DNA from 2 places in the Aminipila sp. genome. Region 1 is predicted to be linked to the other one. Evidence: riboswitches for the same ligand, from Rfam matches in the RefSeq annotation. Region 1 holds a riboswitch; the other holds the start of a gene.

What was found. Region 1 has a riboswitch for FMN ahead of ribD (bifunctional diaminohydroxyphosphoribosylaminopyrimidine deaminase/5-amino-6-(5-phosphoribosylamino)uracil reductase RibD). Riboswitches for the same ligand answer to the same signal wherever they lie in the genome.
Region 2: it holds a riboswitch for FMN, as region 1 does, so the genes downstream of both, RTW14_RS05305 (ECF transporter S component) here and ribD (bifunctional diaminohydroxyphosphoribosylaminopyrimidine deaminase/5-amino-6-(5-phosphoribosylamino)uracil reductase RibD) in region 1, are expected to answer to the same signal.

What each region holds. Positions count from the first base shown of each region.
Region 1 is NZ_DAMBYD010000004.1:870-17,179, reverse strand. It holds gene arcC (carbamate kinase) at 1-125, opposite strand, end outside; gene argF (ornithine carbamoyltransferase) at 142-1,140, opposite strand; gene RTW14_RS05995 (aldehyde dehydrogenase family protein) at 1,291-2,691, opposite strand; gene RTW14_RS05990 (SLC13 family permease) at 2,714-3,820, opposite strand; gene RTW14_RS05985 (Mur ligase family protein) at 3,824-5,347, opposite strand; gene RTW14_RS05980 (aspartate/glutamate racemase family protein) at 5,381-6,094, opposite strand; gene RTW14_RS05975 (carboxylate--amine ligase) at 6,124-7,329, opposite strand; gene RTW14_RS05970 (ATPase) at 7,393-8,508, opposite strand; gene ribH (6,7-dimethyl-8-ribityllumazine synthase) at 8,604-9,065, opposite strand; gene RTW14_RS05960 (bifunctional 3,4-dihydroxy-2-butanone-4-phosphate synthase/GTP cyclohydrolase II) at 9,118-10,320, opposite strand; gene ribE (riboflavin synthase) at 10,351-11,001, opposite strand; gene ribD (bifunctional diaminohydroxyphosphoribosylaminopyrimidine deaminase/5-amino-6-(5-phosphoribosylamino)uracil reductase RibD) at 10,986-12,098, opposite strand; FMN riboswitch at 12,316-12,429, opposite strand; gene RTW14_RS05945 (DUF975 family protein) at 12,479-13,348, opposite strand; gene RTW14_RS05940 (4-hydroxybutyrate dehydrogenase) at 13,536-14,657, opposite strand; gene RTW14_RS05935 (acetyl-CoA hydrolase/transferase family protein) at 14,705-16,021, opposite strand; gene RTW14_RS05930 (hypothetical protein) at 16,052-16,310, opposite strand, start outside.
Region 2 is NZ_DAMBYD010000003.1:246,715-263,024, forward strand. It holds gene abc-f (ribosomal protection-like ABC-F family protein) at 1-1,157, opposite strand, end outside; gene tsaD (tRNA (adenosine(37)-N6)-threonylcarbamoyltransferase complex transferase subunit TsaD) at 1,186-2,211, opposite strand; gene RTW14_RS05285 (hypothetical protein) at 2,208-2,441, opposite strand; gene rimI (ribosomal protein S18-alanine N-acetyltransferase) at 2,495-2,944, opposite strand; gene tsaB (tRNA (adenosine(37)-N6)-threonylcarbamoyltransferase complex dimerization subunit type 1 TsaB) at 2,950-3,699, opposite strand; gene tsaE (tRNA (adenosine(37)-N6)-threonylcarbamoyltransferase complex ATPase subunit type 1 TsaE) at 3,696-4,130, opposite strand; gene RTW14_RS05305 (ECF transporter S component) at 4,321-4,860, opposite strand; FMN riboswitch at 4,952-5,081, opposite strand; gene pepV (dipeptidase PepV) at 5,099-6,565, opposite strand; gene RTW14_RS05315 (CapA family protein) at 6,543-7,778, opposite strand; gene RTW14_RS05320 (NifU family protein) at 7,798-8,022, opposite strand; gene RTW14_RS05325 (ABC transporter substrate-binding protein) at 8,097-9,380, opposite strand; gene RTW14_RS05330 (S-layer homology domain-containing protein) at 9,526-12,870, opposite strand; gene RTW14_RS05335 (rubredoxin-like domain-containing protein) at 13,257-13,802, shown strand; gene RTW14_RS05340 (SAM-dependent methyltransferase) at 14,299-15,015, opposite strand; gene RTW14_RS05345 (GNAT family N-acetyltransferase) at 15,044-15,670, opposite strand; gene RTW14_RS05350 (TetR/AcrR family transcriptional regulator) at 15,667-16,281, opposite strand.

The DNA of each region.
Region 1 (16,310 bases):
ATTTCTGCAATCTGTTCAGAAGTTTTTTTAACTACTTCAAGCTGAGCCTCTGCAGTTGCTGGACCTTTTCCTGATTGCAGCGCATTTCCTCCCAAAGCAATGACTAATTTTGTTGCCTTTTCCATGACGAATTTCTCCTTCTTATCTGCCTATTGTTGCCACTATAACTGCTTTGATAGTATGCATACGGTTTTCTGCTTCATCAAAAACTTTAGAATATTTGCTTCTAAATACTTCATCGGTTACTTCTCTAATGTCATATCCTAATTCTTTCTGTGACTTTGCCATTGTTGTTTCGAAATCGTGAAAAGATGGCAAGCAGTGTAAGAATATAACATCTTCGTTTCCTGTAGCTTCTACCATTTCAGTAGTCACCTTATATGGTGTTAATAATTTTACTTTTTCTGGAATCTGTGCTTCTTCTCCCATTGATGCCCATACATCTGTGTAAAGTACATCTGCTCCCTTTAAGCATTCTGGTGTGCTGCAAAGTTCAATTCTTGCACCAGTTTCCTTGGCAACTTCATTTACTTTTTCTAAAATGTTCTTATCAATTTCATTAAGTAAAGTTTCTGGACCATAAGCTACATAATGCATGCCCATCTTTGCGCAGCCGTACATCCATGCATAGCTCATATTGTTTCTTACATCACCACAGAAAACTACCTTAACTTTATTCAACGGCTTTGCTACATGTTCTTCAATAGTTAAAAGATCCGCTAAAATCTGAGTTGGATGGTCTACATCTGTTAAACCATTCCATACTGGAATACCAGAATATTTTGCCAGGTCTTCTACTAATGACTGTTTAAAGCCTCTGTATTCGATACCATCATAAAACCTTCCAAAAACTTTTGCTGAGTCTTCAACTGATTCTTTTTTACCAAATTGTGAACTGCTTGAGTCAAGAAAAGTAACATGCGCACCCTCATCTAAGCAGGCAACTTCAAAAGCACATCGGGTTCTAGTTGAAGCTTTTTCAAAAAGAAGAACAATATTCTTTCCTTTTAAAGTTGTACCTTCAATACCTGCACGTTTCTTTGCCTTTAAGTCATGTGACAAATCTAGCATATACCTAATTTCTTCAGGGGTAAAATCCATTAGTGTTAAAAAACTTCTTCCTTTAAGATTAACTGCCATTTTTCTTTCTCCTTTGTTTTTAGTTAAGTTTATTTTTCTTAACTATAACTATATGCATCAAAATTCTTCAATTAACTTCACAGAATAGTTTATTTTTTCTGATAATTATAAAAAAAAACGCATCTTTAATCTAAGATACGTTTTCACCTTTTACTTTAGAAACTTTTTTACTACCCTTAACTTTTTTTCGCTAAATGGAGGATATACAAGAGTATTATTAAATCTTGCAGATTTTTTTAATACTCCTTTTTTATGACAGAAAGTAATAAAGCTTTGTTCACCATGGTAACTTCCCATGCCAGCACCACCAACACCGCCAAATGGCAGCTTGTAATTGGCAATATGCATAATTGTATCATTTATGCAGACATTACCAGATGAAGTATCACATAGCAACTTTTCCCCAACCTTGTTCTTCCTTGTGAAAAGATATAAAGCCAAAGGTTTTGGCAACTCCTTAATCTTGTTTATTGCTGCATCTAAATCACTGTATTTTATAATTGGAAGAAGTGGACCAAATATTTCTTCCTGCATTATTATAGTATTAAACGAGTCAATTTTTAAAATTGTAGGCTCAATATATCTGGTTTCCTCATTACTATGTCCACCAAAAATAATATGTTCTTTTTCCTGATCAATCAAATTTGTGATTCGTTCAAAATGTTTTTTATTAATAATGCGACCATAATCATTACTTTTTTCAATATTTTTTCCATAATATTTTTTTAATGCTTTCTTCATTTGTAAAATAAGTTCTTCTTCCACTGATTCATGCACCATCACGTAATCTGGGGCAACGCATGTCTGACCTGCATTTAACGTTTTCCCCCATATTATTCTTCTGGCAGCTTCCTTTATATTTGCACTTTTATCAACTATGACAGGGCTTTTCCCACCAAGTTCAAGGGTCACTGGTACTAGGTTTTTCGCAGCTGCCTCCATTACAATTCTTCCCACTGCTGAACTGCCCGTAAAAAAGATATAATCAAATTTAGCATTTATTAGAGAGCTGTTTGTCTGCATAGTTCCTTCTACACACATTACATAACGTTTTTCAAATGTATCTTCTATCATTTTTCTTATAGCTGATGAGGTATGCACTGCCATTTCTGGAGTTGCTAAGAGTGCCGTGTTTCCTGCGGCTATAGCTCCAATCAAAGGCTCTATAAGAAGCTGAACTGGGTAATTATACGCTCCTAATATAAGAACTGTTCCATAAGGTTCACTTACTACATAGCTTTTTGATGGTAATAGGTATATAGGGGTATGCTTTTTTACTGGTTTAGCCCATTTCTTCAGATTTTTTATCATATAAGAAATACTGCCATATACAAATCCAATCTCCGTTATATAAGACTCATTTTTATGTTTTCCTAAATCCTTATACAGGGCCATAGAAATTTCTTTTTCATGTTTTTTGAGTCCCTTCTTTAACGCCTTTAACTGTCTGATACGGAAATTTATATCTTTTGTAACATTAGTATTAAAATAATTATGCTGATACTCCAAAATTTTCTCTACATCATTTGAATTTAATTCCATGTAATTCATTTCATATCCCCTTTCAAAGGTTTTATTGAATAACTGCTACAACTATTAATATAACTAAGAATAGTAAATTTATAGCTGTAAAAATGACTAAATAACGTTTTTTATCTGAATTCTTTCTTTGAGAATAAATTTTAAAGGATATTAAACTGGCAAGGGAGGCTATTAATGTTCCCAGTCCACCTATGTCCGTTCCTAGAATTAAGGCTTTATGATTTTCAGTAAAAGATGAAAGCATTACAGCTGCAGGAACGTTACTTATAATCTGTGACAAAGCAATAGCAGCGAATAATTCTTTTCCCTGTATTATATGTGAAATTCCTCTTCTTATCATTTCAACTTGTCCTATATTGCCAATAAATATAAAGAAAAATACAAAAGTTATAAGCAAAAAATAATCCACTTCTTTTAGCAAGCCACTATCCAATATTAAAACACCTATAAGCACTATTGTAAGCATGATTCTATAGTCCAGAAGCCCAACCACAGTAAAAATGCAAAGTAAAAAAAGAACTATATATGAAACCATCTTGGTTTTACTTTCTATATTAGCCTCTACATCAAAGACTATATTTAATTTTTGGCCCCTCACCACTAACATCATTATTACAATTAACATAAAGCTCAGAAGGGTTATTGGAAAAGTAATCTTTAAAAATTCTATTACAGTCAAATCAAAATATGAAAACAAATACAAATTTTGTGGATTTCCTACAGGCGTAAGCATGCTCCCTAAATTGGCTGCTATTGTTTCCATTACTACAATAAATATAATTCTTTTCTCACTTAAAAAATCTAAAACAGCCAGCGTAAAGGGTACCATCGTAAGCAATGCCACATCATTTGTTACAAGCATGGCTATAAAAAAACATAAAATCACAAGAATTAAGGAAATGAATCTAACACTGCTTCCTCTTTTTAAAAGTTTTTGAGATAATACTTCAAACGTTCCTATTCTTCGAATCCCTGCAACTACAGTCATAAGAGCAAACAGTAATGCAATTACTTTGAAATCTATGTATTCCTTATATTCTAACGAAGGAGGTACGAAAAGAGCTGACAGCATAGCCGCCAGCCCTGATACAACAAACACTGTTTCCTTTTTTAATATATTAATCATTTTGTCTTTCATTGCTTACTTGTCCTTCAAAAACTCCTGAACATATTCTACATCTGAAGGCGTATCAATATAATTTGTACCTCTCTTTTGTCTCGTTTCTCGGCCTTTACCTGTTACAAGTACTACAGTGTCTCTGTCAGCATCAGCAATGGCCTGCCTGATTGCTTCTTTTCTATCTGTAATAATTGAGCATGTACAATCATGCTTCTCAACATGTTTAGCAATTTCTTCACAAATTTTCATAAGAGGTTCTTCGCCAGCATCTTCCTCTGTAATGAAAACATGATTTGAATACTTACCTGCTAAATCTCCAAGTTCACGTCTTCTTGCAAGAGCCTTCTTTCCAGGGCACCCAAATACTATGGAAATTTTCTTGTTTGGGAATTCTCTCTTCATAGAAGCAAATAAAGATTCAAAGCTCATTTTATTATGAGCATAATCTACTATTACATATAAATCTTTACTAAGATTAGTATAAACTTCCATTCTTCCACTAACCTGAGCCCTTTTCAAGCCTGCATGTATATTTTTTAGAGGAATATTTAACGCATACGAAATAGCAATTGCTGCTAGCGCATTTGACACATTAAACAAACCTGGCATATTAATTTTAAATTCCTCATCAAAACTATCTGAGCGGGCATTAAATGTTATGCTATTTCCACTGGTAGAAATATTGTATCCATAGATACCAGCCTTTTCATTAAGTCCAAAGGTTACAACTTTTTTGCACTGATTAGCCGCATCCATAACTCTTTCTACATGATCACTGTCTAGATTTACACAAGCAGTTTCGCACTGATCAAATAATTTCAACTTAGACTGAAAATAATCTTCGAAATCACAATGCTCCGCATCACTTATATGATCCTCCCCTATATTTAAGAAACATCCCACAGCATATTTAACGCCTAAAGTCCTATGATATTTTAATGCCTGACTGGAAACTTCCATTGTCAAATAATCTATTTCAGATTTTACCGCATTATTAAAATGCTTATGCAGATCTAACGTCTCCGGAGTTGTTAAATGAGATTCTTCATTTAATATTCCATCATAGTTATCAATCCCTGAAAGAACCGCACTTTTAGGCTTCTTGATTTCCTTTAGGTAATCGTCTAAAATAGCCTTCATAAAGTAGGTAGTCGTAGATTTGCCTTTTGTCCCAGTAATACCAATAATATCTAATTCCTTCCAGACCTGATTATAATACATATCTGAAATATAAGCCATTGCCTTCCTTATATCATTTACAATAATATAAGGTATATTTCGTTCTGTTTTTATCTCTGATAGGTCATACTTTTGTTCACTTATATATGCAAGAGCTCCTTCTTTAATAGCACTCTTCAAATACTCTACCGAAAAATGTGTTCCTTTACAAATAAACAATGTTCCAAACTTTACATCCATGGAATTGTAAGATATATATCTTACAAACTCTTTCAGTTCTGATTCTTCTGCATTTGTTTCTACTAATATATTCTTTTCTTTTAATAACTCTATATACTCTCTTAAATTCTGTACTCTATTTGACACTTACCTGCCTCAGCTTTCCACTTTTTAATCATTTTATTTTAGTTTTTTATCACACAATACGATAGCCCTTTCTGCCAGGACTTCCATTGCATCTACATAAAAATCAGATAGTTTATTCATTTCTTTAAAGCAGGAAAGCTCTGTACATGCCATAAGTACACATTTGCAGCCTTCCTCTTTCATCTCTTTCTCAATTTCATAAAAATCCTTCATATCAATAGGATTTCCATCTTTTATACCATCATAAATTATTTTCATGACTCTTGCTTGATTTTCTTCTGATGGCACCACTGCAGTTATACCTAACGCTTTGCATTCATTTTGATATAGCTTCGTTTTAATGGTTCCATCCGTAGCCAAAATTCCAAGTTTGAAATTCTCACCATACCTGCAATATACTGACATAGCGGCTTCCTTAATCATATTGACAATAGGAATGTTTAGATTTCTTTGCAGCCTGTCCACTAAAAGGTGGGATGTATTACAAGGTATTGCTATGTAGTCTGCTCCACCTACTTCTAAAAATTTCGCATCATGTAAAAGCTTATGATACAGTTCTTCCACATCTCCACTTTTTATTGCTGTTGTACGGTCCGGTATGCTTGCATGGTTTAAAATAATCATATTCAAGTGATCTTGATCACAATGGGCTTCCGTTTTATCTATGACCATTTTATAAAAAAGCTGTGTCGCAAGAGGCCCCATTCCACCTATTACACCTAAAACTTTTTGTCCTTTTTCCCTCATTAATAAATTCTCCTAAAGTTTCTGCCTACCTATTTTCCAAGATATTTTTTAAACTTAACGTAATGTCCCATCTGTGATTTGAATAATTTAAATCTTCTTCCTAAATTATTATCTGGTGCATAGAATAGAGGATTTACCCATTTTCCTGCTGCAAATAACTCTCTCATTTCTCTCTTATATTCTTCAGGTTTAATATAAGTGAATGCTACTTTTTTAGGAACAACCAACCATAAATTCTTGTTTCTAACGAAGTTCTCTTTAAGTGTTTTGTTCTCAATATAATCTTCTACTAAACACTTTGCCACATTTGCACCAGCACCTGTAACATAGAAATTGCTTCTGCCTTGTCTTGTGTTTATTTCGAATACTTTATATTTACCGTCTCTAGTATCATATTTAATATCAAAGTTTGAGAATCCTATATAATTCATGCTTTCTAAAAGCTGCTTAAACTGTGCTTCTACAATCTCGTTATGTTCTGTTATAATGACTGCATGGTTACCTATTCCATGAGGTGTATGCTCTTCTAAGAGAACATGTCCCAAACACATCATCTTCACTTTACCATTCTTATCTGAATAGTTAGTAAGAACCCGCATAAAAGTATCATCTCCAGGAATAAAGTCCTGAATAATAATAGAATCCTTATAACCAGCATCATAAATATCATCTAAAATAGCATCTAATTCTTGTCTTGAATCAGCCTTATATACCTTTTTCTGAGTAGCAAAAGGATGTCTCCAATATTCAATTCCATTAGCAGGCTTTATAATAAAAGGTGCTTTGAAAGGCAGCTCAAAATTATGACCTAATTCTTTTTTGTGAACAAATGTATTAGGATAATCTACACCAATTTTTTCACACATTTCGTAGAACTTTTCTTTATGGATTAAATTATTCATCATATCAATATGAATATATGGTGCGATAACATTCTCAGGGAGCTTGTCTTTATTTGCACTAATCAGTTGTACATAGCTGTCACCACAACCGATTAAAAGAATCTGCTTATCTTTATGTTCTTCTGCAAATCCAAGAACAAGTTCCAGGAAAGTATCCTGTTCATCTGCTTTTGGATTTGCATTATAATTCATTATTTTACTTTTGAAGCATGGGCCTGTTGGGTATTTACCATATACAAATGGTTTTATACTGTATTCCTCATGAAAAGCTCTTGCTACACTATATACATTAATATCCCCTGCAAAAAGCAATGGAATAAATTTGTTACTCATCTTTTGTTCTCCTTAATTGCTTGTGTATATCAAAAAGTATGTTACCCTTAATTATACATCTTATTACCCTATTTTAGCAATAATTTCATTCCTTAATTCATCTATTTTTTTAAAATCCATGTTTGGAATATAAAAACTTTCAAGATAATCATGCTCTTGCTTCGCCAGTTTTAAACACTCAATTCCATCGGAAATCAGTTTATCCATGCTATCAGAATTATTTTTAATTAGCTTCTCTAATTTTTCTAACTTTCTTCTTTCAATCATCTCATTCATATCTATATGAACGATTTCCGGATTATTTTTTCCTTCTTCATCTGTAGCAATTTCCCACGGTTCAAGGTCATGATATTTGTTCACACTTATAAATGCAACTCCAATTTCAGGTACTAACAGATGCTCAATTTTGCTTTCAGGCCGCATAGGACAGTAATACAGTTCTACGTCAAACCCTCTATATATAACACTTTCTGAAAATACATTAAGCAAGCTGGTTGCACAAAGGCCTACAGGACTGCTTATTATATATATCTTTTTATATCCATTAATCAGACTTTTTATGTAATGGGTAATTCCCATTGGTGTAATGGCACTAGCAAAAAATTTCTTAACATTACCTGGATTTAAACAGAGTTCTTTATGCGCAAGTTCATTTCCTACAATTGTAGCTGTCATCTTATAGACTTCAGCTCTTTCTATGGCAGTATCATACATGGCTGCAATGTTTTCATAAAGCTTTCCTGCTGCTGCAAAATAGTTGTATGCATATTGGAACATGCTCTTGATTCTTTCATTAGTTTCTATTACTGCCATCTTGTTTTCTCTAATTCCTCTTTCGTTCCAATAGTCGCCTAAATGTATAATTTGATCTACTGCCCCTGGATTCACAGGATCTACCACATGAGGACTTGTCGCATCTATGAGCGCTATCCTTCTATTTTTTAAGACCACACCATCTAGAGAATTGTTATCTGAAGAGCAATGCATGAAATCTACATCTTCTCCTCTTTCCAGATAAGTCTCACCTATTTTTTTCATAAATGTAGACTTACCTACTCCTGGACCTCCCTTTATGCAAATAATCCGATTTGCCTCGCGCTGACCTAATATGTAATTATAATAAGAATAAAAACCTTCAGTTGTATTATTTCCCGGATAAATATGCCTTTCTACAGCCACAAAAAACCGCCCCTTTCAAATTACTACTCTCGCTATAATATGAAAGAAACGGTTTAAATGTTCCGAATTTGTATTTGCTATGTTTGTTCAATATTTTAAAACTGCTGCATAAGATTGACCATTTCAATTGCCCCAAGTGCACAATCGTATCCCTTATTGCCAGCCTTTGTACCTGCACGTTCTATAGCTTGTTCTATATTCTCTGTAGTAATAACACCAAACATTACAGGAATACCAGACTCAAGCCCCACATGAGCAACGCCCTTTGATACTTCATTACAAACATAATCATAATGAGTAGTCGTACCTCTAATAACTGCTCCTAAACATATCACTGAATCATATCTTCCTGACTTAGCCATTTTAGCTGCCATAAGAGGAATTTCAAAGGCTCCTGGCACCCACGCCACTTCAATATTATCTTCTTCCACATTATGCCTTGTCAGTCCATCTACCGCACCCGATAGCAGCTTAGAAACAATAAATTCATTAAACCTTGCAGCGACAATTCCAACTTTAATGTCTTTAGCTACTAATTTTCCTTCAAATACTTTCATTTTTATTCTCCTTTTGCGTTGTAATTTAACATATCTTTAACTAATAAAATTCTTAGTGGTAACTCAATATATGCCCCATTTTTTCCTGTTTCGTCTTCAAATAAAACCTATCATACGGATTTGCCTCAATCTCAATGGGAACTCTTTCAGAAATATTTACACCATATTTTGAAAGTTGCTTAACTTTATCCGGATTATTTGTCATTAGTTTTACATCCTTTACTCCTAAATCCTTCAAAATCTGAGCTGCTATAGAATAATCCCTCAAATCTTCTTCAAATCCAAGTGCAAGATTCGCCTCTACTGTGTCCATTCCTTTATCTTGAAGTGCATATGCTTTTAGTTTATTTATAAGCCCGATGCCTCTGCCCTCTTGTCTCATATAAAGCATCACTCCGCAGCCTTCCTTTTCTAATTTCTTCATAGCAGCATCATACTGTTCTCCACAATCACATTTAATAGAACCTAGCGCATCTCCTGTTAAACATTCAGAGTGAACTCTGCAAAGCACAGATTCTCCGTCTTCTATATTCCCCTTTACAAGAGCCACATGATGCTCTCCATTAATTTTATTTTCATATCCATAAGCTATAAACTCACCATATTTCGTAGGCAATTTAGTGGCTACAACTCTTTCCACAATTTTCTCTGTGCATTTTCTGTATTCTTTCAGTGCTTCTATGGTTACGAATACAAGTCCATGCTCCTGCGCAAATTCCTTTAATTCAGTAGTTCGCATCATTGTTCCATCTTCTCTCATAATTTCGCAGCATAATCCACACTCTTTTAGACCTGCAAGTTTTATTAAATCAATGGTGGCTTCCGTATGTCCCTGTCTTTCCAAAACACCATAAGTTTTAGCCAATAATGGGAACATATGACCAGGCCTTCTGAAATCTTCTGGACATGCGTTTTCTTCCACTGCTTTCATAGCCGTAATTGATCTTTCAACCGCTGATATTCCTGTAGTAGTATCAATATGATCTATTGATACTGTAAAAGCAGTTTCATGATTGTCAGTATTCTTTGAAACCATTTGGTGTAAACCTAGTTTACCAACCATATCTTTGCTCATAGGCATGCAGATTAATCCTTTTGCATGAATTGCCATAAAATTAACATTCTCTGTAGTGGCAAATTCAGCTGCACAAATTAAATCTCCCTCATTTTCCCTGTCTTCAGCATCTGTTACAACAATCATTTTCCCTTGTCTAAGAGCTTCTAACGCTTCCTCAATTGTATTATATTTAAACATTTGTCTATCCTCCATTATTAAAAATAAGTATTAAAATCCGTTCTTTTCAAGAAATCCCATATTTATTCGACTTTCATTTTTCTGATTTGGATTCTTTGTTACTAAGAATTTTTCAATATATTTTCCAATTATATCGTTTTCAAGATTGACTACATCTCCAACTCTCTTGCTCAGTAATGTGGTTTCTTTTCCTGTGTGTGGTATTAGTGAGACTTGAAAACTATCATTACTTACTGTTGCTACCGTCAGACTTACACCGTCTATTGCTATTGAGCCTTTTTCAACAATATATTTCATAATCTCAGGTGCGGTAGAAATCTTTATCCAGGTAGCTATTTCATCTGGTATTAAACTTACAATAGTTCCCGTTCCATCTATATGTCCAGAAACTATATGACCTCCAAACCTGCCATCTGCAGCCATGGCTCTCTCTAAATTAACTATGCTTCCCGATTTTAAATTTCCCAGAGAGCTTCGTGAAAGGGTCTCTCCCATTACATCTGCTTCAAATGTATTGCCACTAAAACTACAGACTGTAAGGCAGACCCCATTAACTGCTACACTATCTCCAAGATGTATTTGATTAAAAATTTCATCTCCTTCAACAATAAGTCTGGATGAATTTCTTCCTTTTAAAATTGACTTAATCATTCCCTTTTCTTCGACTATCCCTGTAAACATTTATTCACCCCTTTAAAAACTTCATGCTCAATCAATATATCTTCTCCCAAAATAGTAATTTTTCTATTTTTCAGCATAATTGCAGTTTCCGGGCTTTCCACACCCATACCTTCCACTGCAGTTATAGCATCTTTTCCTCCGAAAATCTTAGGTGCCACATATGCAAATATATAGTCCACAATACCCTTACTTAAGGCTTCATAATTTAATGTTCCTCCACCTTCAAGAAGTATACTGTCTATTCCTTTTTTCCCAAGCATTTGCATAAGAATATTTAGATCAATATGATCTCCGCTTCTAGGGATTTGCAATACAATACAGCCAGCCTCAGTAAGTTTTTTAGTTTTTTCATTATCTAATGTTGCTGTAGCTATATATGTTTCTATATCCTTTGCAGTATTCACTATCTGACATTCCAAAGGAATTCTTAGATTCGTATCACAAATTATTCTTTTAGGATTTTTAGTATTTGGAAGTCTGCAATCCAGCCTAGGATTATCTTTTAGCACTGTTCCTATACCAACCATAATAGCCATATATTTATGCCGTAACTTATGCACATGCTCTCTGGCCGTTTCTCCTGTAATCCATTTTGACTTTCCTGTATAGGCTGCAATTTTGCCATCCATTGTCATAGCATACTTCATAGCCACAAATGGCTTTTTTTCTCCTATGTAATGAAGGAAAATTTTATTTATTTCATTGCATTCTTTTTCCAAAACTCCTGTGGTAACCTGAATGCCTGCCTGCTTTAGAATTTCTATACCTTTTCCCGCCACAAGAATATTTGGATCTTTAGAACCCACTACTACTCTTGAGATTTTATTTTCCATAATAGCTTCTGTGCATGGTGGTGTTTTTCCATAATGACAGCATGGTTCTAAAGTAACATATATAGTTGCTCCCTCAGGTGATTCGCTGCAATTTGCAATTGCATTTCTTTCTGCATGCAGCTGTCCATATTTTTCATGAAAGCCTTGTCCAATTATATTTCCATTTTTTACAACTATTGCTCCCACCATAGGATTTGGATTTGTCCACCCTTCTGCTTTTCTGGCCAGCTCTAAAGCCATCTGCATATATTTTTCATCTGTCAATCAATTCATCTCCCTGATTTATCATTGTTATATCCTATTCAAAAAAAATGCCTTGGATAAAACTCCAAGGCATTTTTATTATGCTTATATCTTAATAACATATACTCATAATTTATTTGCAAGCTTAATAAATATTTTATATTGATTTCTAAATAATAAAAAACTCTGAAATGATAACATTTCAGAGCATAATAATCAAACGCAATATAAAACTTGCACTTATCTTCTTTCATCCAGACTATACTGTCGGCTTCGGAATCACACCGAATCTGCCTTGCGGCTCGTGGGCTTTACCACCGGTAGGGAATCACACCCTGCCCTGAAGACATATTATTTAATTTTCCACTTCATATTAACATAGTAATTTTTTAATGTCAATATTAATTTTCTCTAGTTTCTTCTGTAGTATGTACTTCTCCCTCAGTGTTATATGGTACTTCACTAAGCTTAGAAGTTTCTCCATCAAAACTCATTGGACTAGCTTCAATAACTCCTGGCAGTAAATTGCCATTAGCAAGTTCGTAGAATGCAACTCCAGCAAGACACATATAAGGCATTAACCAGAAATATGCTATACTTCCAATTAACGACCCCATGCTTTTTAATGAAGGCGCTGCAAAAGTAAATATTGTTGATAAAATTCCTGTAGGTATAGCTGCTAAAATTGCCCATCCAATAAAACTGAACTCCATGCAGAAAAACTTCAACTTGTTTCCAATCATTATTCGTTTACTTTCAGATATACATTGCATAATCCCATATTCAGGATGATCTGCCATAATTAAGAATGATTGACTATACCTATAAGCAGCTATAATTGCAGGAATACCAAGTGGAAGTATTAGGAGAAAAAATATTTTTTTCTGTGTAATTAATGCTGCTATTATTGGAGCTATAATCCATAGGCCTATAAATACACACATAACTATATAAAGTCCAATCACCTTAAAAAACTTTTCAAATCCATAGAAAACCTGTGCAACTTCACATTCTTTTCTTCGGAATAAATTTAAGCAGAATATGGAATATCCTACCGTGAATGGTGCTGTAACTAAAAATGTGTACAAGCCAGACAAAAGTGATACACCATCTTCCCCACCAAAAATAATATCTAAAATAGTTGCTGGTACCATAAGTGCAATCATATACACTGCAGTTGCTATAACCGCTAATTTCCATTTTCCTTGTAGCGACACGCGCGCTAAAGCCCTGATATTTTTACTAGTTTCTGTTACAATATTTTGATTCATAAACTCTTCCCTTCTCCTCTTTTATTTCTATATTAGTTGTATCCATCATACCCTCGATTTTCCATTATACAATTTGCCAGTGATCTTTTCAAGACTTTTCCATAGTAAAATCTGTATTTTATATTTTGGGCACACAAAAATGGCCAGAATTCAAGTTTTTCTGGCCATTTTAATATCAATTTGTATTTTAATATAAATTAGCAAAGATTTCTCTAATTTCTTCATCAGTTAAGAAAACATAGTTATTACCAAGTAATCTCTGTTGATTTTCAACGGTCATCTTTGTAAATTCGCCAATCTGAAGTTCCGACATCCCATATTCTCTTAGGGGCTTCTTGGCAATTAACTGATTTAAGAATTTCTCTAATTCGTCATAAACATTCTTAACATCACATCCAAGTATATCTGCAAAGATTTGATTTGCTTTGGCAATCTTTCCATCAGGTGCTTTCCTCATATACATTTTAAAGACTTCTGTAAAGAACTGATAATTAGCTTCTCCATGTGGTACATGAAATGCTCCGCCAATTGAATAAGATAATGCATGTACAGCTGCACATCCAGCATTACCAAATGCAATCCCTGCATAATTGGAAGCAAGAAGAAAGTCTTTTAAGTAAGGTTTTCTTGCATCAGCCGTGTTTCCTGCTGCAAGAACTTTCTTATATCCTTCCATAATCATTTCTATGGCTTTCAAAGAATACATTTCTGTGAAATCTGAAGCCTTAGGTGATAAGTATGATTCTATTGCATGAATAAGTGCATCAATCGAACTTGTTGCAAATACCTTATCTGGAAGTCCCTGTAAACTTTCAGGAACTAAAGCAGCCATATCAGCATAGGTTTCTTCAACCGCAATCCCCTTCTTTGTCTGTAGGGATTTCAATTCCGCTATAGCTACATTGGTTACCTCAGATCCAGTGCCACAAGTAGTTGGAACTACAATTAACTGTTTAATTTTTTTAGGAGTAACTTTTCCTGTAAAAAGATCAACTGATTTTTTAGGAACATCAAGTGATAAAACCTTGCAGATATCAACAATGGTTCCTCCACCAAATGCAATAATTCGATCATAGTCATATTTTTGCATTTCGTTGGCCATTGCATCGATCATTTCATCAGATGGTTCTCCCATCCCATACTTTTCTTGGTAAATAACATTCGTATCTAAACCAAGCGGTGCAACATATGGATTATACATCCATTCATTGGTTACTAAAACATCTCTTTTACCAATTTTAAACTCTTCATTAAACTCCTTAAAAGTATCAAAATAAAATACTTTAGGTACTACTCTTAAAGCCTGCATAAGATTACCTCCTTAGCTAACTCTTTGTATGGCATGTCAGTATTAGTTTAGAACTGTGCGTTAAATCTCTTTTCAAATTCTTCTTTTAGTTCATCTCTAAATTCGGGATGAGCAATGTTTATAAGCGCTCTAGCTCTATCTTGAAGGCTTCTGCCTTTCATTTCTGCAATACCATATTCAGTTACAATATAATCCACATCATGTCTATTTGTTGTAACAGCTGCCCCATGATCAATAAACGGAACAATTTTAGAAATCATAGTTCCATCCTTCTTCTTAACAATTGATGGCATAGCAATGATAGCTTTTCCCTTTCCGTCAAGAGACATAGCTGCACCTCTAACGAAGTCCACCTGACCACCTACACCAGAGAACTGTTTTGTTCCAATACTGTCAGATACCACCTGTCCCATAAAGTCTACCTGTAAACAAGCATTAATGCAAACCATTTTCGAACATTGGGATACTACAACAGGACTATTTACATAGTCAACAGGCCGCATTTCCAGCATAGGATTATTAGCTGCAAAATCATACAGCTTCTTGGTTCCCATTAAGAAAGTTACTATCATCTTTCCCTTATCAATAGATTTTTGTGAGCAGTCAATAACCCCCGCTTCATAAAGATCTACAACACCATCAGAAATCATTTCCGAATGTATACCTAAATGTTTTTTATCTTTAAGTTGTGACAATACAGCATCAGGAATAGCCCCTATACCAAGTTGTAATGTGGAACCATCTTCAATAAGCGAAGCGCAATATTTACCGATTTTAGTTTCAACATCACAAATATTAGGCAGTACCATCTCAGGTAGAGGGTGTGAGGTTTCAACAAAAGCATCGATTTCACTAATATGTACAAACGTTTCCCCATAAACAACTGGAACTTGATCGTTGACTTCAGCCAATACTATTTTAGCAGATTTTATAGCCTGCATCGTATAGTCACAAGAAACGCCTACTGAGCAAAAACCATTACGGTCAGGTGCTGATACCGCCACCATAACTACATCAATTGGGAATATACCCTTTCTTATGTAGTTAGGAACTTCATGGAAATAGACCGGTACAAATTGTCCATGCCCTTCCGCTATGGAACCTCTCGTACTTGCACTAGAAAACCATCCTTCGAATTTAAAATGTCCCTTATATTCAGGTTTTGTATATTGACCTTTGCCAAGCGTAACCATATGAGATATTGTTACATCCTCATAGTTTTCTGCATTTGCTACCATTGCATCTACCAATATTGTTGGCTCTGCTACGCAATGGGCAAATACTACTCTATCACCGTTTTTAATTCTCTGTACTGCTTCATCAGCAGTACATTTTCTACTTTCATAAATTTCTTTCCAGTTCATCTTTGGGATACCTCCATCTTTTTCATCTTTTTAAAACTCTAATTCTTTAATTACATTTGCGATTTTTTCAATATGTGTTTCTTCCCACATTTTTATAACGCCTTCTTTTGTTTTAAATTGTTCATAAGAAGCACAGCAATTTGTGCAGCCCCCAATTACAAGTAATAAATCATACAAAACATTTTCTTCTGCTATAACAAAATCAACTTCACCTTTAAACTTTTCCTCTAGAGTTGCCAGTGCCTTACCTCTGTCATATCTTGGATTGCAACCCCCGCAAAATCGAATG
Region 2 (16,310 bases), on a different contig from region 1:
GGGTCAAGTTCATTCATTAACACTTTTAGTAATGTGGTTTTACCGACTCCATTTGCTCCTACGATGCAGATTCTTTCTCCTCTTTTGATATCAAAGTCTACATTTCTAAACAGTTCTTTTCTCTTTGCCCCATATCCAAAACCCTTTTCTAAGCCCTCTGCAAAAATGACATCATTTCCACTTTTAAACTGTTCCTTAAAATGAATTTTCATTTTGCCTACAAGGGCCTCTGGTTTCTCTATAAGGTCTATCTGTGCTAAACGTTTTTCCCTTGACTGAGCTCTTTTGGCCAACTTCTCTGTGCCATGCTGCTTAAACCGTCTTATAATCTCTTCTTGCCTTGATATTTCCTTCTGTTGTCCTTCATACTTCCTAAGTTCTTCTTCACGTCTCAGACGTTTTTTCTCTGCGTATTCAGAGTATCCACCCTGATATGTATACAACTTATGGTTTTCTACTTCAAAAATGCGGTTTACAGTTTGATCCAAGAAATATCTATCATGGGAAATTAAAATAATGGTTCCACTATATGACTTTAAATATTGTTCCAGCCATTTTAAAGTTCCTATATCAAGATGATTTGTTGGTTCGTCTAAAAACAAAATCTCCGGTTTCTTTAAGAGTAAACAGGCCAATGCCAATCGGGTCTTTTCACCACCACTCAACATAGAAATTTTTTTATCATAAAAATTTTCTGAAAAAGCCATGCTATTTAATATGCCGTTTATCTCACTTTTATAACCATATCCGTTACTTCTATTATAAGCTTCCATTAATTCATCATATCTGTGCAAAAGCTTATCTACATTTTCCCCTTTTGAAGACCTTTCAGAAATTTCATGAGACAATTTTGCCATTTCATTTTCCATATCAGCTACATGACTAAAAATACCTGAAACCTCTTCAATTAAAGTTTTATCCGAATCAAAATTTTGACTCTGTTTTAGATATCCAATACTAGTATTCCCGGAAATAAAAACATTTCCTTCTTCATATGACATTTCCCCACAAAGTATATTCAGCAATGTGGTCTTTCCTGCACCATTGTTGCCAACTATACCAATCCTGTCACCCTGATTTACGTGAAAGGAAACATCTTTTAGGATTATGTCAACTCCGTATGCCTTTGTTATATTCGTTGCCGAAAGTATTATCATTTTATTACTCCGTAATTTTTATTTTTATTTACTCTACTACAAGAGGCAGGTTTGGATATGCATCCAGTGTTAAATCACTTGTAAAACCTGCTTTATATTTGTAATATGCTGCGCATCCAATCATGGCTGCATTATCTGTACACAAAATTGGTGCAGGACAGTAAAGCTTCAGGTTATTTTTCTGGCATTGCTCTGTAAGCATTTCTCTAAGCTTACTATTGGCAGCCACCCCGCCCGCTAACACAATTTTATCTTTTTTCATTTGCTTTGCAGCATTAACTGCTTTTGTAACGATTACATCCATAACTGCCTGTTGAAAACTGGCTGCTACATCGGCAGTATTCACTTCTCTGCCCGCCTGTTTTTCCGAATTAATGTAATTTAATACGCCCGTTTTTATACCGCTAAAACTAAAGTCATAGCTGCCTTTTTCAAGAAAAACTCTTTTAAATGGAATAGCTTCTGGATTTCCTTCCTTAGCAATTTTATCAATTAATGGTCCTCCAGGGTAACCTAACCCAAGAACCCTTGCCACTTTATCAAAAGCTTCCCCTGCTGCGTCATCCCTGGTCCCGCCAAGCACCTCAAAAGAATTATAATCTTTGACCTCAACAATATTGGTATGTCCTCCAGAAACCACTAAAGCCATAAAAGGCGGCTCCAGATCAGGAGATTGTATGTAGTTGGCACTAATGTGCCCTTGTATATGATGTACTCCTATTAAAGGGATATTTTTGGCGAAAGCATATGCTTTCGCAGATGCTAATCCAATAAGTAATGCCCCCACTAGACCTGGTCCATAAGTTACACCAATTAAATCAACATCATCTAAAGTAACTCCTGCTTCACTTAATGCCTGGTTCGTTACGTTATTTATATTTTCCAGATGATGCCTGGATGCAATTTCAGGCACAACACCACCAAATACTTGATGTACCTTTATCTGCGAAGAAATAACATTGGATAACACTTCTCTGCCCTCTAAAAGTAATGCTACTGAAGTTTCATCACAGCTTGACTCAATTGCCATTGTTAAAAATTTTCCGTTTTTCATTCCATTCTCCCAATTTGCGTATCGGCTTTTACGATACATCTGTTATCCGAAGATAAATGTCTGCAATTTTCACATGACGTGTAATCCGACATATTAAATGTACTAAAATCGTGCCTTCTTTCGAACCGGCTGCAATTTGACACTGGATTACTCATGTCATCATTAAAATCTTCATAACCGTTATAATAATAATTATCTCTATCCTTGTCATTACCATAATAGTTTCTCATCTAACAATACCTCCAAAATACTTTTTATCTTAGTATCTCAAAGGGAATATGTTTTATTCATGAATACGCCACATAATTATAGCGTTTTCACCGTTATCTAAGTAATAACCTTTACGAATTCCTGCAGGTTTAAATTTAAATTCCTTATATAAAGCTTGCGCCGCCAGATTTGATTCCCTCACTTCTAATGTAAAGCTATTTAACCCGTTTTGTTCTGCCACCTCTATTAATGTAGCCACTATAGCCCTGCCGATTCCTCTTCTTCGATTCTCAGGGGATACAGCAACATTTGTAATATGGCCTTCATCAACAATAGCCCATAAACCTGCATACCCGGCAAGCTGTCCACCTATTTCTGCAACTATATAAAAGGCTTTGTCATTTTCCATGATTTCACCTTTAAAAGCTGCTTCACTCCATGGTTCTGCAAAACAGATTACATCCAGATCAGCCATAGGCTTTATATCACGTTCCTCAGCAGCTCTTATTACCAGTTGATTCATTCTACTCACCGTTTATCCCGTGCTGCTCTGGCCTCATCTAATTTTCTTTCAGCTTCAGCTTTCCTCATATAATTCGGTTTAAGTTCATTATATCCACAGATTTTCCCTTCATTAAACAGTTCAAGTGCAAGTTTTGCAACAGAAGACGATTTTTGATATCTACTTTCAGCATCTGCAAATTTAACTTGTATATTGCTATTTAACGATGAGTTCTGCCATTCCTCGATTTGAGCCTTATATGGTTCGACACCATCTCCCAAAAATGTAACTTCATCCTGTCCTTCTTCTAGAACTACTTTAAGTAATTTGAGAAGTTCAGCAAGCATATAAGCTTTGCCCTCTACAAGCTGTAAAATCGAATGATCTGTACCCCATTTATAAGCGCCTCCATATACTTGACTTCTTCTGGCATCAAATATTGGGCAGAAAACGCCTTTGTAATTTTCAATATTATAAAGGAAAGTTTTTAATGTAGGAACACTAATACAATCAATTTCAAGAGCCTGTGCTAATGCACGGGCAGAAGAAACACCAATTCTTATACCTGTAAAGGAACCTGGTCCCTCTGAAGCTGCGATTGCTGTCAAATCGTTTATCTGCAATTTACTTTTTTCGAGTACCTTCTCCACCATTGGCATTAAAAACTGCAAATGATTCAGCGTCTCCGTAGAATACTCCTCAAAAATCTGACCCTTTTCATTAATAACCGCCACAGAAGCTGATACTCCTGTAGTTTCAATGGCTAATATATTCATAGACCCGCCTCCAGTCCTTTTATCTCATAAATTCTTTCACCTTCATTTTGTCCATAGGCAATATTAATAACGATGGCATCCTCTGGTATAATTTCAGTAATTAAATCGGCCCACTCTACGATACATACTCCTCTACCAAAGAAATATTCCTCATATCCAATTTCGTACATTTCCTCCACATCATTAATTCTATACACGTCAAAGTGATAGAGAGGTATTCTCCCATCGTGGTACTCCTGAACAATAGTAAAAGTAGGGCTTGTAATTACTTCCTTTATTCCAAGTCCCTCTGCAATATATTTGGTAAGCGCCGTTTTGCCTGTGCCTAAGTCTCCGATAAGTGCGACAACACTTCCCGAAGCCAGCTTGTCCGCAAGTAGTAGCCCAAACTTTTTTGTTTGTTTTTCATCTTTTATAATCAATTTATCCATACCTTTTATTTTACCACACAATTTATGTTAATTAAACATTAAAATAGCCATTAAAATCGGCTTAACCTATGACAATTAGCATAGTTTCTGATAAAACAAAGAGGCTCCTAAAAACAAACCGATAAGCACGTATGCCGATAATCTATTCTAAGATAGCCTCATTTCATGTTCTTATTTAATTTTCTACTAGCTATTTATGTAAAAATCTTGATATTCTTTTATACAAAAAGAAAGTTATAACTGAGTTTACTCCAGCCTTTATCAGATTAAATCCTACAATAAACGGCATTAGCTTCATAACTGCGCTTAAAGGCCAACCTGTAAATGCAGGTGTAACTACCATATTGGCAAGAGCCATCACTACCGTCATAGTTATAACTCCTGCAGTCAATGCAATTATTGCTTCTTTTTTATTTTTTCTTCCCTTATACAAATTACCTGCTATTAACACAAATGCTCCTGTTGCTAATATGTGCATAATGATTCCGTACAAGCCACTTGCTGCACTTACTGTCGTCCCTTGAATTATTGAAGTTACAACTACTAACAGAAGTCCTGCCATTGGTCCAAAGGCAAAAGTACCAATAAGAATAGGAATATCTGCAGGATCATATTCTAAGAATGGTACTGAGGGAAAAATTGGAAAGCGTACAATATACACTAAGACCACTGAGATTGCTACAAGCATTCCCATTTTCGCTAACTTTACTGTTTTATTTTGTGATGTCATTTCTAGTTCCTCTCAATCTTATCCATAAAAAAAGCCCTGAGATTACTCTCAGGGCATCACATACTTGAAATAAACGCATTTAAATAAAATACGCCTGTTTCTTTCATCCGGACTATACCGTCGGTATGGGAATCTAACCCATTCTGCCTTTCAGCTCGCGGACTCGTAGTTAAGAACTCATTACCGCCGGTGAGGACTTACACCTCCCCCTGAAACAATTCTACTGCACATTATATACTTAATGTGTCAGCCTGTAAATAGCATCTGCAAAAATTTTCGCGTTTAACAGAAGTTGGTCGATTTCAATATATTCATTTTTTTGATGCGCTAAATCTGGTTCACCAGGAAACACACTTCCAAAAGCTACAATATTTTTTGCAGCTCTGGCATAAGTACCTCCCCCAATAACGATAGGTTCACTCTCTCTATCCCCTGTATGTTCTCCATAAATATCCATTAATGTTTTAATCATTGGGTCATCCTTAGGCATATAAATAGGGTCTTGAGCTTTTATCTTTATTACCCCCATATTATATTTGTTAATTATTGGCATCATAGCTTCATAAACAATATCTTCACTATAAGTAACAGGAAATCTTATATTAATAGTAAGCATCACAGCTTCGCCTTCAAGCTCCACTTTGCCCACATTAAATATAAGTTTGCCAGAGGGCTCATCAGAAAGTCCACATCCAATAGCTGTTCCATCTAGTTCAAATCCAATATATTTATTGTAAAACTCAATAAATTCATTAACATCATCATTTATTATGTCAATTTCACTTAAAAAATCCATGAGCACAGTGATGGCATTCACTCCAAATTCAGGAGTTGCCCCATGTGCCGAAACACCCTGTGCCACTATTTCTAAGCTTTTGCCTATGCCTTTACAATTCAACTTTGCGCCAAAAGCAATCTGGCCTTCCTCTGCACATTTTACATTTCTGTAATTTGCAGCCAGCTCTTTCACCTTATCATAGGCCTCCATTTTGTCGGCCCTTATCACTGCTCTAGCATAATCGGCTACCATATTTGCAGCATTACCGCCTTTTAAGCTCCTCAGCTCTATTCCTTTACCTGTAGTTTTTCCAATCTTTTTAGCTAACTGAAAAACCATAATCCCTTTTTCCCCATGAATTGCCGGATATTCTGCATCTGGAGTAAATCCGAAATCAGGGGCCTTGACTTTAGATAAGTAGTGCTTCATCCCCTTCCAATTAGTCTCCTCATCCAGCCCTAAAATCAGCCTTACCTTCTTTTCTGGTATATAGCCGCTATCTTTCAATGCTTTCATAGCAAAAAACGCCGCCACTACAGGCCCTTTATTGTCAATTGAGCCTCTGCCATAAATTTTTCCATCTGCAACGACTCCACTATATGGTTCATGTTCCCAGTCCGTTCCTTCTGGTACAACATCCAGATGACCTATGATACCCATTACTTCTTCGCTGGTTCCTGTAATTTTTCCCTCATCATCAAGTAAATACCCACCAAATTCAATGTGTCCACCATAATTGTCCACATTTTCTGTATCAAACCCCTCTGATTCAGCTTTTTTAAGCATGTAGTGAAAAGCATCCGCAACTCCTTTTCCAAAAGGAGCATCAACCGCAGGCTTATCTTCTATACTTTTTATAGATACCAGTTCCTGAACAGTCTTTATCATGTCATCTTTATAGTCCTCAATCAGCTTTAAGTATTCCATTCGCGTCCTCCAATGCTGTTTCTGCTCTGGATAAGTTTCCAGAAGAACTAAGGGTTTCATTTGTTTGTAAGTTCTCATCTAAAGGAATAATCTCATAAATTGGCCTGCCCCCTGAATTATATTTTTCAACCCAGGTAGGTATTGCACTCATGGTAATGTCCGTAATCTTCCCTTCTGACTTCATATATTTCAAATTAACCTTCGCAATCATTCCTTCTTCGGTATATCTGTTGTTTAAGGTTTCTGTCCTTTGATTTGAAATAAAATTACCCATACTATAAAAGACTGGAACAGTTTTTCCTGTTGCCTGGTTTTTTAAATACTCCATTCCCTGTAACACATGAGGATGGGATGCAAAAATAATATCAACATCCATATTATTAACACTCTGCTGTGCAATATACTTCTGCCATTTATTTGGAGAAGTCTGATATTCCTCTCCCCAATGATAATATAGTACAACAATTTCGGCGCCTGCCGTTCTTGCTTCTTCACAAGTCTTTTGCACTTCTGCTAAATCAGTATCAATGGTATCATAATTGAAGGAATTAATAAGTTCTGCATTCTCTGATGATATGACATTTCCATTTAATGCAGTACTGTCCCCACCTGTAGAAGTTTCGTATGTATATGGCACTACAGCAATCTTTACACCCTTAACTTCAGTCATGGAATATCTTTTTTCTTGGTTATTCAGCCTGCTTCCTGCGGTGTCAAAGCCTTTTGCTCTCAACACCTCAAGAGTCCTCTTCATACCTGCACCACCTCTGTCCATCATGTGATTGTTTGAGGTTATGGCCACATCAAATCCTGTATCCTTTAGTGCGTCTGCTAATTCATCAGGAGCGCAAAAAGCTGGATACCCTGAATAAGGTTTCCCTGCAAAAGTAGTTTCTACATTGCACAACGCAAGATCTGCCTGACTTATGTAATCCTTAACATACTTGTAATTGTTTGTATAATCGTACGTTCCCGTACTTGCATCGTATTGGCATGCTATCTGAGGATTGTGAACCATAACGTCCCCTACCGCAAAAATACTTAAATCAACTGTCGCCTCGGGTTTCTGGTTATCTAGCCCAGGGCTGACAGACTGATTCACTTCATTGCTGCATCCACTAAAAAGCAGTGGTAATGCCACCAGGCACCCCACTGCAATTAAAGTCATTATCAGAAGCGCTGCAAAACGATTTTTTCTTTTGGCGTTTTCCATAGCTATTCCTTACTGTACGTTACTGTACGTTTTCAACCCCTGCAATTTCAGGGTATGATTCTTTTAAAAGTTTTTCAACTACAGCCTTTAATGTCATAGTTGCGCCGGGGCATCCTGCACAGTGACCCTGTAATCTAACTTTAACAATATTTTCTGGAGTTAGTTCAACAAACTCAATATCTCCTCCATCTCTTTGCAAGAAAGGTCTAATATTTTCTAAAGCTTCTTTGATTTTTTCTTCCATGGTAATTCTCCTTTTTATCTACTTTTTATTATTCTATCACAAAATTCATTTTTTCAATAGTAAATATTTTTATACTATTGTACTTGTACGTTTTCCTGCTGCAAAGGTGCTCCAGACAAGTTGACAATTGCAGGTTCCATTGTATAAGCCGAAACAGCCTGCCCTCCTACAATTTTCATTACCACTACGGATTTTATTGGGTCTCCATTGGTATCAAACGTAATTGTTCCAGATGAACCAGGAAATTCTCTGACATTAGCTATGGTTTTTCTAAGTGCCTCGCCATCAAGAGCTGTCCCAGTTTTATTTAATGAATCAAGGGCAATCATATAGGCATCAAACCCTAGAGCAGCAGCACTTTCCGGAATGGCATCCTGCCCATATTTTGACTTATAAGCATTAACGAAATTGTCCGACATAACCGTAGTATCTGTATTTGGATCAAATACAGTTGAGAAAGAAACATTCTCTGCTGCAGCCTTGCCTGCTTTCTGTACTAATTCGGTTGAATCCCATTGATTCGTTCCTAAAAACAACGCATTCACCCCAAGTTTTTTTGCTTCTTTAAGAACTTTTACAGCCTCCTCCAGTTTAGCAGGAAGAAATACGACTTGGGCTCCTGCCGCCTGGATTTTTTTTAAATCCTCAGTAAAATCAGTCTTCTTTTCTGGCTGGTAGTCGCAAGATACCACTACTGCATTGGGGTTTCCTGTCATTTGTATAAACTTATCTGAAAAAGTCTCTGCAACAGCTATGGCATAATCATCATTTTCTGGTCTCATAATTGCCGCTGTAGTTGCACCTAATGACTCCACCGCATATTTAGCAAGTGCGACTCCCTGAAAAGAGTCTAATAAGCAGACTCTGAAATAAAAAGGATTATAACTTGTTACTAATGGATTTGTATTTGTAATAGCTATAGCAGGCAGTTTGGCTTTTTCAAATGTTTTAACTGCCATAAGCGAGTTTGCGCTTCCGTAACTTCCAAGAACTACAGATACCCTTTTATCCACTAACTCATGGGCTACACTTTCTGCCACGTACATATCTGATTTATTGTCGCCATATACAAGTTCTACTTCTTTTCCCAAAGCTTTAGGAAACATATCATGGGCTAATTCAATTCCCTTTACTTCCATTTCACCCATTTCTTTATCTTTACCAGTTAATGGCTCAAAAACACCAATTCTAACGGTAGCCTCAGGTTCTTCGTCCTTATCTATAAAAGTACCTTTAAAATTATCAAAAGTAGCGCACGCAGCCAAATTTAAAACCAGTACCATTACTGTTGCAAGAAATGCAAGTCTCTTTATGCCTTTGCATGTATATTGTTTATGTTTATTCGAAATTTTAGTCATATCTTCTCTCCCTTGTTTAACCCTTGCCCCATTACTTTCAGTAATATAACATTCCTATAATACCAAATTATACACAGTTTTTCAAGATAAAGAAAGAGAGCTATCCCTAAAGACTGCTCTCTTAAAATGTACCACTTATTTTATGTTAAACATAAGTTTTATCAACACGATCTAATGCTTTTACTAGAAGATTATTTATTTTTTGCACATACTCTGCTTCTAAAGTCTGGTATTCTGTACTTTCTGTACCTAATAAACTACTCCCACATGATTCAATAGCTTCTTTATACCAATCCCCCCAAGCTGTTAGGATTTCTTTTTCTAAAGATTTAGCTTGTTGTACATCTTTTCCCTTTTCTATGGACCATGTATAGTGCCCAGCTGTGTTTAAAGCTTCTTTATTAAATCTGTCTTCTGCTGCCTTATAGAGTATACCCATTGTCTCTTTCGCTTCAGCCTCTTTAGCATTAGCCGCCATATAACCAGTTGCCAGCGAAGTAATACCTACATTTTCAAGTTCAGCCGCAGATACTTTACTTAAAGTATCCACTGAAGTATGATAAACATAATCTGTGAAGTGCCAAGTAAGAAGTGCTGGTACACCTGCTTCTAAAAATACAGTATGGTCACTTCCCCCTTCATATGGGCAAACGTCTACCTTAAATTTTGAATCATGTCCTTTAATAACACCTGTAGCAGAAGCCATGTATAAGTCATTTAGATAAAAGCCTGACTTGAAAGCCTCTGGCAAGTCTCCTGCCCCCCACAAAGTATGTGAATCAGGAAGTCTGACATATGCTTCATCATCACTATATGCAGGTTCTCCTGGCAATACATCTAAAGAATAATTGTACACTGCTGATGGATCTGGAGTTTTTTCAATTCTCATAACTCCACCAGTAAGCTCTGAATTTTCACCTACCATGTCTAAGTCAATAGCACAAACAACCTTTGATTTTTCTGTTGGATGGGCATTTAGCCAAAGCTCAGCGCAAGTCATTTCATCTCCCCATATAAAAGTCATCGTTCTTTCTGGTCTAGGCAAAGTACCCTTATCAATCATTGCTTTTAATTTTAATACCAGTTCCAAGTTCAAACCAACGCCAGTAGAATTGTCATTTGCACCAGGTTCTTGTACATGTGCCATAAACAAAATTCTTTCATCAGCTTTACTTGTACCTTTTATTTCTGCAATAGCTGTAAGCTGTCCCTTTGCTCCATTTGAAGCATCGTCCATATCGTACATTCTTCCAATACTTACCGATTTGACTTTTACAGGATTTCCTGTAGTCTCAGCTTCCTTTAAAAGCCCTAGCATTGCTTCTTTTTGATTTAAAGATAAATTCCATTCAACTATTGGCGAACCCGCTTCAGTTTGCGGCCTAGTCTGATTTGTACCTACACCACTTCTATATCTTGCTGAATCTTTGTACCACTGTTCTCCATTAATAGTCGGTGTATTATATTTGTCTAAAGAAGCCGTACTCATTACCGCTACAGCCTTTACTTTTTTTGCATAGGCAAAATTCGTTTTGTTTGATGAATCACAAAGAAGAACTTTACCCTCTAAATTCGCTTCATCTCCACTATATTTACTAGGAACACCTGCTTTTATAGTTCCAACATAAACTACTTCACCTTCAACGCCTTTAGCTTCTTGAGGTGTTGTTCCTGTTTCATCTGTAAAACAAGTCTGCCATGTAAGATGTGCTCTCTTATTTAATTCTGCTTCAAGTTTATTCTCAACATTAACCCTCTTAGAACCGTTCTTCTCTAAAATCCAGTTATACATATTGTCTATGTTTTCTATACCATATAATTCTTTATAATGATTAATATAGGTTGGACTTGTTGGATCAAAAGCATAAGATTCCACATTAAAAGCGTCTATTAGCTCTTTGTTTCCAGTTGAAGTGACTTCAAGCCTTGCGTAGTCAGGTGCCCAAACAGTTTCACTTGAATTATCCTGTTGAATCCATACAGAATCACCAGATAATTCAGAACTCTTATCTGTATCTGAATATGTAAATCCAGCGTTTTTAAGTTTATTGATTAGAAAATCTTCAATTACCTGATTCTGCCACGGACCGCCTGTAGTTCTCCATCCTAAGTATACATAAGAAACATAATCAAAAGCTTCTTCACCTTCAATATTATTTCCTAATGTTGAAATAATGTTTGTCAAAATTGGATTTTCTACTATATTGGATGTATTTGAAGAGTGATGCTTGTTCTTAGATCCTGTTTCATTAGGTTTAGGTTGTGCTGGTGTTGTCTGAAGGTTGTCTACAATTTTATTAACCTTCCCCTTATTTTCCAGCACAGCTTTATTATTTTCTTTTGCATAGGTCTCTATATTTCCATAGTTAGTCAAATTGGCTTTTCCTTTCGCTGCTACATATATGATATTAGATTTTTCATCAATTTTAACATTGGCACTTGAATCAATTATAAGTTTAGAAACTGAAGCATTTTGGAATATTGTAGAAACTTCCATTGTAATGTTTGCATTTCCAACTTTTCCTTCTATTTTAACATTCTCTTTTCCATCCACAACAAATAAATTATTAATTATTGCATCTTCAATCGCTGCAATTCTTATGTTCCCATTTATCTTCGCAATAATCATATCTACGATTTTGCTTTTCCCTTTGATCAGCACAGAATTACTGCCGCCGCCTCTCACTATTGTCTTTCCGGTGACAATGACATTTTCTAACGTGACATCACCACTTCCAACACCATCGCCAATAATTAAATCTCCATTTATAGTAACATCTTTTAATGTAACATTTGCAACATTAACCATAACATTGCCAGCTGCCGCAACTTGTGTTATTGTTCCTGCTTGATTTATGTATTGTTTAACTAAATTGTCCATAATTTTAGTAAATTCGGCTCTAGTGATATTTTCTTTTGGCTTTAAATACCCACCATTACCTGTTAAATAATTTTTGTCAATAAGCGCACATAAGCTGCCCTCAGCCCATGCTGCAATTTCCCCTTTATCTACAAAATTATTTAAAGAAGAATGCTTTTCATCACTACACTCCATCTTATAAGCTCTAGCCAAAACTGTAAAGGCTTCCTGCCTTGTAATCTTGTCATTTGGACGCATATTTAGGGAAGTTTTCATTGTTCCCATTTGAACAGCCTTCGCCATTTCTTCTGCATACCAAGCTCCATCTTTCACATCTACAACCCCTGATAAAGAAGCTTTGTCTGCCGCTCCAAATGCCCTGTTTACCATAGTTACCATTTCTGCGCGGGATAAGTTTCCCATAGGTTTAATTGCCAACCCATTGTCTGCCTCATACCCTTTTATAAGACCATTAGACACTGCGCTCTTTAACCCCTCCGTAGACCAATTGTTCGGCATATCAACAAAACTTAAATTTGTTGACTCAGATGCAAAAGCTATAGCAGGTATATAACATAATACCATAGCCATAGTCAGAACAATAGATACTAACTTTTTTGTTCTTTTCATCTCTTCCTCCTCATTATAAAACAATTTTCGTCATTTTATGCCAAAGTATGAGCATAACTCTAGCATTTTCAACACATACACAGTCATAGCCACATTGCTATACAACACCTAAATATTAGCATAACTCTTATATCGCGTCTATGTATTTAATTGATTTTATAACTTTTTTGTTGTTAAATAATTATTTGTTTTTAGTTCTGTAATCCTCACAATATTTACTCTATAAATAAATTTTTTTACAAATTGATGTTTAATCTATTATTTTCAAGGTATAAATGAAGTATAATTAATTAAGCAACGTATCACTCTTATTTAACAGTTAATAAATACTTGTTTACAGGGTGAACGCAAATATTTAAAAAATTTTAAGAAAAACGGAGGATGGAATTATGAAATGGACTTGTTCAGTTTGTGGTTATACTTATGAAGGTGCTGAGGCTCCAGAAAAATGTCCACAGTGTGGAGTTGGTGCAGATAAATTTGTTGCTTCTCAAGAAGGTGCAAGAGAATGGGCTGACCAACACGTAGTAGGAGTTGCTAAGGGTGTTGACCCTGAAATAATCGAAGGTTTAAGAGCGAACTTTACAGGAGAATGTACAGAAGTTGGCATGTACTTAGCAATGGCTAGAGTCGCTCACAGAGAGGGTTACCCTGAAATCGGACTATATTGGGAAAAGGCTGCTTTCGAGGAAGCAGAACATGCAGCTAAATTTGCAGAATTACTAGGAGAAGTAGTTACTGATTCCACTAAAAAGAATCTTGAAATGAGAATTGAAGCTGAAAACGGTGCTTGCGCTGGCAAGAAAGCTCTTGCAACATTAGCAAAACAGCAGAATCTTGACGCTATCCATGATACCGTTCATGAAATGGCTAAGGACGAAGCTAGACACGGTTGTGCATTTGAAGGACTTTACAACAGATACTTCAAATAGGGTGTCGGTATTGCCTATTTAAAACATACTCAAGATTATAAAGAATCACATCTACATGGTGTGGTTCTTTTTTGTGTAGTCTATTTTACATTCATTGATTTCGATACTAAAAAAGAACTGAGAGTTAACCTCCAAGCTCTTAAATTCTTTATCGATTTTATTATATTAGAAAAATTAGTTTTCCTATAATAAAGGCAAGAGGCAACCGGCCTATAAGCCGATTGTCCCCATAAGCATTTGCCCTATTTCACTTCTTTAAAGATTGCCATCTGTCTTTATTGAAGAAGATACTGGAGCAGAAGCGTGTTTTTCAGCACTTTTCTTCTTCTTCATTTTTTCCTTGTTTTTCGGACTTTTATCTCCCATAGTAGCTACCTCCAATCATGTTTATTTATTCTTAGTATACTCTCTTTCTATACTTTCTGCAAACATTCAAGGAACAAAATTAAATGATTATATGTAATCATAGTTTCAAATGAAATCCTCATCTTATTCTCTATTTTTTTCTCAAAATGATGGCAATGAAATTCAAATATTTGCCGCCACCAGCCTCTATTGCCTTTCGATCCTGCACCGCATATTCGTTCTCACAGGCAAGCCAATCCGCCCACACTTCTTCGTTACTCTCCATTTCATATACGGAGATTACTTCGGCATTCTGACAATGACTGACCATGTTCGTCCAGTATTCTACATCGTGCATATAATCCAGTTGCTCCGGGGTCCAAGAAAGTAGCAGCGAAGTCGGAAGTGCCTCGTGGCAATCCTTTTTCATTCCGGGAATAGCAATATAGATGTACCCACCCGGCTTTACAAACGGCAACAGGCATTTGTCCAGATATTCTGAATTACGGCCAAAATAATTGTACGAATCCGTGCTGATTACAGCGTCAAAGAACTCTCTGCTAAAGGGCAGATTAGTGGCGTCTGCCTTTATTGGGGTAATTTGGTCCTTTGAAAGCCCCACACTGTCAAAAAATTCTCTGTTTTCTACCGGATTGCTCCATAAATCAGCTGCGTAGACAGAAAATCCATATTCCTTGACCAGAAAAACGGAAGTCAAGCCCTTCCCACTGCCCAAATCCATAACGATAGCACCCCTGGATATTTTATGATCTTGCAGCAATTCCTCTTCCAATTTGATAGGATTCGGCCCCATGATTTTCTCGTGCCATGCGGGCGTATCATATTTTTTGCTCCTGATATATTCCATACTTAATTCCTCCATTGATATTTTCCACTTACTGCAATTGTCCTTCTCTGACTTCTTTCACTTTAGGCGGAAATGTTTTGTCAAACGCCTCAAGTTCTTCCTCATCCACAAAATAGCATCTCGGATCGGAATAAGTTCCTTTTAAAGCTTCCATCCCCTGGTTGTTTAAAACTTTAACCATAAAAAAGGACGCTTCCTCAAACCTTTCCAGCCCATCATAATAAATCCCATACTTTGAGGCGCTTTCAAAGCCAAATCTGTTGTAATACTCGGGGTTACCTGTGATCACAACTGCGGGATATCCCATCTGTTTTGCTTTCTCCAGTGTAAAGCTAATCATTTCTGCACCGTATCCTTTGCCCTGGTATTCAGGGAGCACGCCAACCGGTCCGAACAACAAAATATCAGTTTTTCCACCGCTGTCTAATGTTAAAGTACCTTTTGCATAAACAATATTGGCGATGATTTTGCAGTCCTCCTCCAGAACATAATCTAACTCCGGCACGAAGCAGGCATCCTTTCTAAGGTTATGGATAACCAGATGCTCAGAACACCCCGGACGATATACGTTCCAAAATGCCTCTCTGGTTAAGTTATCAACTTCAAAATAATCCTTTTTCTGTTCTAATCTTATGGTCATTTTATTCTTCCTCATTGTTTTTCCTCCATAGCTTGCATGAAGTAATCAATGTGATTTCTCACCTGTGAAATTGCTTCTTCTTTATTTTCGTTTCCATCATAAAGATTCATCAGCATATAGATAGGTGCATAGAATTCCAGGGCAAGCTGCTTTGGGTTATCCCACTTCCGATCCCTCTGCTGAGAAATCTCACGAAACAAATCTTCCACGTATCCTACAACCCCAGACGCAAGATATTGCTGATAAAGTGCATTCATTTCTGGATTGTGATACTGTTCAATAGTCAGCATTTTCCGAAAACTTGAAGCGAACTCATCTTCTGTCCAATAGCGAAACTGTGCTTCGGTGAAATGTATAATTTGTTCCATTTGGGTATTTCCATAGGCCTCTGCCATTTCTAAAAAACTTCCTTCAGGCAGTTCATACATTTGGGCACGTTCCAAATCATTATCACGCATCCTGTTAACAATGCTGTCAAAGATGTCTTGCTTGCTGGAATAATGTTTATATAGAGCTCCTTGAGTAATTCCTAATTGCTTGGCAATATCCCGGACAGACACCGCTTCATAACCACGGCGTGAGAACAGGCGCAGTGACTCCAATAGGATTGCTTCTTTCGTATTCATAGTTGTACCTCCTTAAAGAACGATGCACA